DNA from 3 places in the Neorhizobium sp. LMR1-1-1.1 genome. Region 2 is predicted to be linked to each of the others. Evidence: predicted binding sites of a transcription regulator. Region 2 holds the regulator's gene; each other region holds the start of a gene.
What was found. The regulator LexA, encoded in region 2, represses DNA repair genes until DNA is damaged. The targets are predictions, from matches to a motif close to TGTTCNNNNTGTGTTCNG.
Positions count from the first base shown of each region.

Region 1: a site for LexA is predicted at 1,654-1,671, ahead of MRBLMR1_RS28730 (ImuA family protein). Genes of this name have one in related genera too.
Region 3: a site for LexA is predicted at 2,117-2,134, ahead of MRBLMR1_RS14540 (YifB family Mg chelatase-like AAA ATPase). Genes of this name have one in related genera too.

Region 1 is NZ_JBEGHE010000080.1:100,966-104,213, reverse strand. Features, by position in the region: gene MRBLMR1_RS28735 (Y-family DNA polymerase) at 1-742, opposite strand, end outside; gene MRBLMR1_RS28730 (ImuA family protein) at 714-1,631, opposite strand; gene MRBLMR1_RS28725 (metallopeptidase family protein) at 1,804-2,241, shown strand; gene MRBLMR1_RS28720 (DUF1737 domain-containing protein) at 2,253-2,459, opposite strand; gene MRBLMR1_RS28715 (HpcH/HpaI aldolase/citrate lyase family protein) at 2,456-3,248, opposite strand, start outside.
Region 2 is NZ_JBEGHE010000001.1:1,262,112-1,265,359, forward strand. Features, by position in the region: gene MRBLMR1_RS06090 (ComEC/Rec2 family competence protein) at 1-886, shown strand, start outside; gene lexA (transcriptional repressor LexA) at 867-1,580, opposite strand; gene MRBLMR1_RS06100 (VOC family protein) at 1,779-2,651, shown strand; gene kdsA (3-deoxy-8-phosphooctulonate synthase) at 2,656-3,248, shown strand, end outside.
Region 3 is NZ_JBEGHE010000025.1:277,982-281,229, reverse strand. Features, by position in the region: gene cysK (cysteine synthase A) at 1-472, shown strand, start outside; gene MRBLMR1_RS14540 (YifB family Mg chelatase-like AAA ATPase) at 480-2,015, opposite strand; gene gshB (glutathione synthase) at 2,191-3,141, opposite strand.

The DNA of each region.
Region 1 (3,248 bases), on a different contig from region 2:
ATGCAATCTCGGCTGTCATCCCGAGAATATCCTCCTCCGTCTGGATCGGCTCACCCAACCGGCGCTCGGCGGAAAGCGGCGCCACCGGGCGTCGTGGCGATATAGCTTCCTCGTTCGTTCCCAGTGCCTGATCGAGCCGCATCAGCAACTGCGCACCAAACCGGCGGGCAAGCGGCGCCCTTGGCATGGACATAAGATTTGCAACGCGTTTCAGACCAAGCTTCAAAAGTGAAGCAACCGTTTTTTCATCGAGACGAAGCGCGTGCACGGGCAAGGCGCCCAGCGCGGACGCCATACCCTCCCTTGCGATCACTCCGCCGTGCCCAAACCGGCTGATCGCGCTGGACAGGCCCGGCGTGCTCGAAATCGATCCACGCACGTCGAAACCCATCTGAAAAAGCCGGGCAAGAATATCTCGAAGCATCGCATCCTCTCCTCCGAAAAGATGGGTGCAGCCGGTAATATCGAGGAACAGCCCGTCCTTTCCGTCCAGGGCAACAAGCGGTGTGTAACGATCGCACCAATCGGCAATCGCTTCCAGAAGGGCAAAATCGGCTCTTTCATCCTCGTCGAAGACATCGATGTCTGGATACATGGCCCGCGCTTCGGCAAGCCCCTGCCCTCGTTTCAGGCTGCGTGTCCGCGCCACTTCATCGATTGCAACCAGCCGCAATGCGTTATCGCGCCTGCCGGCACAAATGATCGGAGGATGGTCAGGACGCCCTTTCGAACGCCACGACATCCCCCAGAGCTTTCGCGCGATCCTGTCGGTCGGCAGATACCGAAAGTGAAGCGCCAAGATGCGCTGGCAACTTGTGGAAAGAAGATTTGCCTCGATCTCGGGCAAGATGAAATTGGCGGTCATGAAGGTTCCACTCCAGACGAAAGCTGAGAGGGGCCGGATTTCGGCTCTTCTCCAGGGTGATGTTGAAAACTGGATGCCCGATGCTGCCGCCAAGCATGCTGCCATCCGGGAGGGGTCGCTCCAGAGCCGGAGCCGGCTCGACAAGGAGACGCACGGAAGCACTGCTGGCCTCCTCCTTCCCTGCATGCCGCAGCAGGAAAAGCGGCCGCCCTGCCGCCTTTGCCCGGAGACTGAGCCTTCGGCTTTCAGCCAAGCCAAAGGATTTGGGATTTGCATGAACTTCAAGGATCGTCGCTATAAACGCCTTGCTTTCAAGCGCGCCTTCCGCAAGCCACAGGGCATCCTCCAGCCTGCGAGGCGATGCATGAAATATCGTCCGGGAATCGATGCCGAACTGCCTGATGCCTCCAGCATAAGGAATACCCATTTCGCCAGCGGTAAACCCGTCAGCAATCCATAACATCGGACCTGTAGCGGCCTTGCGCGCCTTCATCAGCCCGACAAGCGAAAGGGAAAAGCCGGTTGCCGCGCCAGCATCGGAAAATGATCCGGAACGGATTTCGGTAATGCAATCGAGCGGCAGACCGCCGCTCAATGCATCATCGAGAGCCGCGATATCGAAGGACAATTTCTCTTCACCACCCGATCGGGCGGCAAAATTCTCCATCTTCGCCGCCGCCATTGCCGGCAGGCTTCTGCCTTCCAATCTGGCGATCTGTTCGCGCAGGGCAAATAGCTTCTCCTGCGCCGCGGCTGCATGGGCCATGGCGTCAGCTCTCCGTCCTAAATGTTCACTTTATGTTCTTATAGATTCCAAAGCTCGGCAGGAGAGTCAATCATCACCGGAGAGGAATCTTTTCCTCATTTGCTATAGCGATGATTCTTATCTCGAAAAAAAGGATCATCGGCCTTATATGTCTCTCACAAAGGGAGAACCAATGGCTCGCATTGACCAAACCGACGACTGGCAGGATCGCCATGCGCCAACGATAAGCACGTTCGAGTCGCTTGCGATCGATGCCTATGGTCATCTTCCGGAAGAATTCAGGGCCCTCACCACCAATCTCACCATTGAGATCGAAGATTTCCCGGATGATGACGTTTTCGAGGACATGGCGCTTGAAACGCCGTTCGATCTGCTTGGCCTTTTCGAAGGGCGTGGAATTTCCGAACGGTTTACCGTGGAAACGGGAGAACTTCCGAACCGGATCCGGCTATACCGCCGCCCGATCCTGGACTACTGGGCTGAAAACGAGGAAACCCTGGGCGACATCATCACCCATGTCCTGATCCATGAAATCGGCCACCATTTCGGTCTGAGCGACGAGGACATGGAGCGGATCGAAGCCAGCGCCGAGAATGCGGCCCAGCGCTGACCAGCGGCATCTTATTGTTCGCCGAGCTTTATATCCGGATGATAATCCTTGCCCTCTACGGTCTTCGTCACCGCCTGACCGCACTGCATGATTCCGGTTGCAGCGTTGAAGGCATAGGTCGGCGAACCGTAAAGTTCCCATCCCTTGTTCAGGGCGGCCGTCACCTTATGGCAGAATGAGGCATCGTCCGGAGCAGTCAGCAGTCGATAAAGTTTCATTGGGACTTCTTTCTTGCAAAAATCATGGCGGCCTGCGCCAGAAGTGTCTTAGCCTCCTCGAAGTGAAGGCGCTCGATCATTTTTCCATCAAGGTTGATAACGTTGAGGCCTTGTGCCTCCGGCCGTTCGAAAGCCGAAACGATCGCCTCTGCTTGAGCGACGGATTGCGGGTCCGGTCCGAAATGACGGTTAGCAATATCGACCTGCGCCGGATGAATGAGCATTTTTCCTGAAAAGCCCATTGCCCTGCCCTGCGCACATTCGGCGGCAAATCCGGCATCGTCCCTGAAATCGTTGAACACGCTGTCGATTACATCGACGCCATGAGCACGGCCGGCAAGCACGATCTGCATCAGCCATGGCACCAGATAGGCCCGCCCCGGCTGCGCCGGAACCCCGGTCTCCTTGCGCAGGTCATTCGAGCCGACCACAAGGCATTCAGGGCCGTTTTCCGCCGCTGCAATCGAAGCTGCATTGAGAACACCTTTCGGCGTCTCGATCATCGCCCACAAGGCGATCGCTCTCTCCGGAGCAAACCGGGCAAGCATATCGGCAACCGCAGCGATTTCGTCGATATGTTCGACCTTGGGAAGAGCAACAGCGTCCGGCAGGATCTGTGCGACCAGTTTCAGATCGTCCTCCCCGAACCCGCTTTCGAGCGGATTGATGCGGATGATCCACTCCTGAAGCGACGAGGCCTGCTGCGAAAAGGCATTCGCAAGATTGTCGCGCGCTTCCGCCTTTTTCTCGGACGCAACCGAATCTTCGAGGTCGTAAATCACGCCGTCG
Region 2 (3,248 bases):
GGGCGGGGACATTGTCGTCGGAGAACAGCACCCCTGGTTTTTGCCGCTTGGGGTCTGCGGTTTTCTGCTACTGACGCTCCTCAGGACACGGCTTCGCTATTCGGGCTTGCCTTTCCTGTTTACCGCTGCAGCCCTGTTCTGGATGGGGATGCAACACGCCCAATCAAGTCTTCTCATCGCTGAAGATGGGAACCTCGTTGCTTATCGAGATGCAGAACGTGTTGCCGCCAACAGGAAACGTCCCTCCGAGTTCGTCTATGGGCAGTGGATGTATGCGCGACAGCTTCCAGTGCTGGCTATGTCGGAGATGTTGGAAAGTGAAATTCTAAAAAATATGGCCGGGTCTTCCGGTGAAAGAATTCCGGAACCTGTTCTGGTCGAAGCGCAGCGGCTGATGAAGGAGGCAGGGAGTGTCAGATTCTCATGTCAGCTCAAGGCCTGGTGCGCATTCATGTCACCGGAAGGTGTTTTGGTCGTTGTTGTTGATGATGGCCGTTATGCCGGTGCGGCTTGCGACGTTGCCGGCCTTGTTATCGCGCCGCGTGCGCGTTTCCATTCCTGTCGGTCTGGTACCCCGATGCTGAGCGGCGCCAGCCTGCGCAAGACAGGGTCAATTGAAATCGATCTTTCCGGGGCGGCAGCAGCCGGAAAATGGAATGTCACGACAGCAATGGCTGGCACGGTTCGCCCATGGACCATTCATCGCCAATACGACTGGCGACGCAATCTCTATGACCCGTATCTGCCGGAATGGATTTCCAAACCAAAATCGAGTGGCCGTCTTGAGGCGCAGTTTGCTGTCTCAGATCAAGCAGGAACGGATTATCGATCAGAAGCGCCAACTGATGTTGGCAACAATTCCGGTGTCAGTGATAACGGCGAATGAGGCCGACGAGCCTGCCCTGGACCTTGACCCGATCCGGTGGAAAAATTCGTGTCTCGTAAGCCGGGTTTGCCGCTTCCAGCGCAATTGAGCCACCCTTGCGGCGGAAGCGCTTGAGTGTGGCCTCTTCATCATCCACGAGTGCAACGACGATATCGCCCGGATTGGCGGTGTTGCCGTTGCGAATGATGACGGTGTCGCCATCCAGAATTCCGGCTTCGATCATCGAGTCGCCCTTGACTTCAAGCGCATAATGCTCGCCGGATCCCAACATCTCTACGGGGACGGAAATGTCGTGGGTATTATTCTGAATTGCCGAGATCGGTACGCCGGCGGCGATGCGGCCCATGACCGGCACGCTTGCAGACGCGCTGTCATTGGCGGAGACAGGCGGGGCAGCAGGCGTCGCCGGCTTCTTGCCAAGGCTTCCCTCGATCACGCTCGGTGAAAAACCGCGTTTCGGCTGCAGCGTGGGAACATAGGCTTCGGGAAGCTTGATGACCTCGAGTGCGCGCGCTCTGTTGGGGAGACGGCGAATGAAACCGCGCTCTTCAAGTGCCGTGATGAGCCGATGGATGCCCGACTTCGACGCAAGGTCGAGAGCGTCCTTCATTTCATCGAAAGACGGAGGTACGCCCGACTCCTTCATCCGTTCGTGAATGAACAAAAGCAGTTCCTGTTGCTTGCGAGTCAGCATGTGAGGCGCACCTTCAGATTTGAAACAAATGCAGAACGAACACTATATGTTCCATATGTGTTCCGCAAGTCCTTAAATTTTCGTGACAATATAATCAGTTTCTTGGATGCCGAATGACGTTCTCAGTCGGAATCTACTTGCGCTCCCCGGCGGTCTGCCCAATCTACGCCTAGCGGATCAGAAGTCTGGGGGACATGTGTGACTGCTAGGAATATCGATCATCTCGTTTTGCCTGTTGGAAATCTCGGCAAGGCACGCGAGCGGCTGTCGTCTTTGGGTTTCACTGTCGCGCCTGACGGCGTGCATCCCTTCGGTACGGCCAATGCCTGTGTTTTTTTTGAAGACGGTACCTATCTGGAGCCACTGGCTGTTGCGGACAGGCGCAAGGCGGGGGCTCATGCCAAGAAAGGCAATGTCTTTGTCGAGCGCGATCTGGCTTATCGCGGTCGCCGCGGACGTGAAGGCTTGTCGGCCATCGTGGTCTCCAGCGACGACGCATCGAGCGATCATCGGCATTATGTCGCAGCCGGAATTTCCGGCGGCGAGCCCCTCGAATTCGGCAGAGCTGTAAAGTCTCCGGACGGTGATGAGGTCGAGGCTCGTTTCCGGCTTGCTTTTGCCGCGATGGATGATGTGGCTGATTTCTTTGCTTTCTCTTGTCAGCGGCTGGTGTCTTTCCCTCAGGATATGGCTGAATTGCGTATCCATGCCAATGCGGTCGCAGGTTTGAAGGAAGTCGTTTTGGCAAGTGATGATCCGCATGCTTCGGTTGCCTTTTTGGACAATGTGCTGCGAGCGCCGGGTGTCGAAGTTGAAGGTGGACTGGTGTTCCAGGCTGAAACGGGAGCCGTGCGCGTTCTCAGGCGCGAGCAAATTGCGCATGACTTCGGTCTTCCTGTCGAAGGGGTGGCAGCCGGGTTGGTAGGGGAGGCCGTGATCTTTCGCAGTCTTGATCTGGCCGTGACAGAGATCATCCTTGCTGCTAATGACGTCGCATTCATTCGCCGGGATGGTCGCGTTCTCGTGTCGCCGTCGCCCGGCCAAGGCGTTTTGTTCGGCTTCGAGGAATAATAGAATGGCAGTCTCCCCCAATTCAGAAGTTTCGGTCGGTGAAGGCGAAAAGAAGGTCGTGTTCTCCAACGCAGGCCGGCTTTCGCTGATCGCGGGGCCCTGCCAGATGGAAAGCCGTGATCATGCCTTCATGATCGCCGGTACGATGAGCGAGCTCTGCGGCAAGCTCGGCATCGGGCTGGTCTACAAGTCCTCTTATGACAAGGCCAACCGTACGTCGATCTCCGGCAAGCGCGGCATCGGACTTGAAAATGCGATGGAGATTTTTGCCGACCTGAAGAAGGAATTCGGCTTCCCGGTCCTGAGCGACATCCATACGGAAGAGCAGTGCGGGCTTGTTGCGCCAACCGTTGACATCCTGCAGATCCCGGCCTTCCTGTCGCGCCAGACCGACCTGCTCGTCGCAGCCGCGAAGACCGGCCGGGCAATCAACGTCAAGAAGGGCCAGTTCCTGGCCCCCTGGGACATGAAGAACGTCCAGGCGAAATTCACCGAGAGCGGCAATCCAAACGTGATGCTGTGTGAACGCGGCGCCTCCTTCGGTTACAACACGCTCGTCTCCGACATGCGTTCGCTGCCGATCATGGCTTCGCTCGG
Region 3 (3,248 bases), on a different contig from region 2:
CCGCAAGACAACGGCCGAGGAAATCTGGAACGATACCGACGGCAAGGTCGATATCTTCATCGCCGGTATCGGCACCGGCGGCACGATTACCGGCGTCGGTCAGGTGCTGAAGGGCCGCAAGCCTGACGTCAAGGTGATTGCCGTCGAGCCGAAGGAATCTCCGGTCCTTTCCGGTGGCGAGCCAGGTCCGCACAAGATCCAAGGCATCGGTGCAGGCTTTGCGCCAAAGATCCTCGACACCAAGGTCTATGACGAGATCGTCACGGTTGCCAGTGCCGACGCATTGGAGACCGCCCGCCATGTGGCCGCTCTCGAAGGTGTGCCGGTCGGCATTTCCTCCGGTGCCGCGCTGAAGGCTGCGATCGAAGTGGGCAGCCGCCCGGAAAATGCCGGCAAGACGATCGTCGTCATCATCCCCTCGTTTGCAGAACGTTATCTGTCGACCGCCCTGTTCGACGGTTTGGGCGGTTAAAACACATTCACGCAGCCGCGATCGCCAGCCGCTCGCTGGCCATGCGGTAGGAAATCGCCTCCGCCAGATGCAGCCGGCCAACGGTCGGCTTGCCGTCGAGATCGGCGAGCGTGCGAGCCACTTTCAACACCCGATGATATCCGCGTGCGGAGAATTTCAGTTTCTCCGCCGCATCCCTCAGCAGTTGCAGGCCGGACGGATCAGGTTCGGCCACTTTCTCGATCAGCGACGTGGAGCAACGTGCATTGGTGAGCGGCCCCGGCAGGCTTGCCGTGAGATAACGATCCTGCTGCAATTCTCTGGCTGCGTGAACGCGTCTGGCGACATCGGTACTGCTTTCCGCCGGTGCCGGCCGGATCAGGTCAGAAGCCGACACTGCCGGTACATCGATGCGGATATCGATACGATCCATCAGCGGGGCGGAAATACGGGCCTGATAATCGGCGGCACAGCGCGGACCTCTGGCGCAGGAATGGCCGGGCTCACCCGCCATGCCGCAACGACACGGGTTCATCGCCGCAATAAGCTGGATGCTGGCCGGATAAGAAACACGGTGATTGGCGCGGGCGATGACGCATTCGCCGGTCTCCAGTGGCTGGCGCAGAGCATCCAGCACCTGAGGTGAGAATTCGGGGAATTCGTCGAGGAACAGAACTCCGTGATGGGCAAGTGAGGCCTCGCCCGGTTTTGCCCGCAGGCCGCCCCCGACCAGCGCCGCCATGGTCGCCGAATGATGAGGCGTGCGATAGGGTCGACGATCCGAAAGCTTTCCGCCCGAAAGCTGGCCGGCGATCGAGTGAATCATCGAGACTTCCAGCAGTTCGGCTGCCGAAAGCGGCGGGAGGATAGAGGGAAGTCGTGCCGCCAGCATCGACTTGCCGGAACCAGGCGGACCAACAAAAAGTAGATTATGTCCGCCAGCCGCCGCGACTTCCAAGGCACGCTTGGCGCTTTCCTGTCCCTTGATCTCGGCCAGATCCGGCAGATTGGCCGGCAGAGCGCGGATTGCCGGTTGCGGACGCGAGATGACCTGCGTGCCGCGAAAATGATTGGCGAGCGCGATCAGGCTGCGCGGGGCGATAATATCAACATCCGGCCCTGCCCATGCTGCTTCCGCACCACTGTCTGCCGGGCAGATCAGGCCCTTGCCGACGGCATTGGCGCTGATTGCCGCCGGTAGCGCACCGGCAACCGCCGCCAGCGTGCCATCCAGGTTCAGTTCGCCGATGACGACATGATCGGAAACAGCATCACCCGGAATGGCGCCAAGTGCAGTCATCAAGCCAAGCGCGATGGCAAGGTCGAAATGCGACCCTTCCTTGGGCAGGTCGGCAGGCGCAAGATTGACCGTTACCTTTTTCGCCGGCATGGCGAGGCCGGACGCGTGCAGTGCGGCCTGCACCCGCTCGCGGCTTTCTGCAACCGCCTTATCCGGCAGGCCAACGATATGCATGCCCATCTTGCCCGGGCCGACCATGACCTGTACGTCGACGGGAACACCTTCTATGCCCTGGAATGCAATGGTACTGACGCGTGAAACCATGCCAATCGCTCCCACAGATCATGTCCGGAACGACGGCCCTGCCCCACGGCTTGCCTTCGCCCCAATACAACCATAAGCTGACACGGCGCGAAAATTTAAACAAGAACAAAAATCGAACAAACTAAACAAAAAAGGCGCCCGGTCAGGCGCCTCTCTGTCGAATCAAAGACTAAACTCAGTTGAGCTTGGCTTCGATCGCATCCCACATCAGGCTTGCGACATCGGCTCCGCCGAATTTCTTCACTTCGCGGATGCCTGTCGGCGAAGTTACGTTGATTTCGGTCATGTAGTCGCCGATCACGTCGATGCCGACGAAGATGAAGCCACGCTCGCGCAGAGCCGGTCCGATACGGGCGCAGATTTCCTTTTCACGCGTCGTTAGTTCGGTAGGCTCGGCGCGGCCGCCGACATGCATGTTGGAGCGGCTGTCGGTTTCGGCCGGCACGCGGTTGATCGCGCCCACCGGCTCACCATCGACGAGCAGGATACGCTTATCGCCCTTGCGAACCTCTTTCAAATAACCCTGAGCGATATAGGGTTCGCCGCGATACATCTGACCGAACATTTCGAGAAGCGAGGTGAAGTTGCGATCGTCACGGGCGGAGTGGAAGACGCCGGCGCCGCCATTGCCGTAAAGCGGCTTCAGGATGATATCGCCCAACTCGTGACGGAAGGCGGCAATTTCTTCAGGATCACGCGAGATCAGCGTCGGCGGCATCAGGTCGGAAAATTCGGTGACAAAGATCTTTTCAGGCGAATTGCGCACCCAGGCCGGGTCGTTGACGACGAGCGTCTTCGGGTGGATGCGTTCCAGCAAATGGGTGGAGGTGATGTAGCCCATGTCGAAGGGCGGGTCCTGGCGCAGAAGCACGACGTCCATCTGCGAAAGATCCACGCGCTGCTTCTCTCCGAGCGTAAAATGATCGCCCTTGATGTCGCGGACCTGCAGCGGTTCGACGGCGGCAAAGATCTTGCCGTCGCGCATGGTCAGGCGATCGGGCGTATAATGGAAAAGCTCGTAGCCGCGCGATTGGGCCTCCAAGGTCATTGCGAAGGTGGAATCGCCAGCAATGTTGATGCTGGAAATATGGTCCATCTGGATTGCGACCTTGCGAACATGCGCCATGAGTTTCGTCCCCGATAAAGATGCCGCCTGAATTTGGGCTTGCCTGATTTAGGATGGCATAGGCCCGAAAGCAATGCGGCCGGGAACAATCCCGACCGCACAGATTA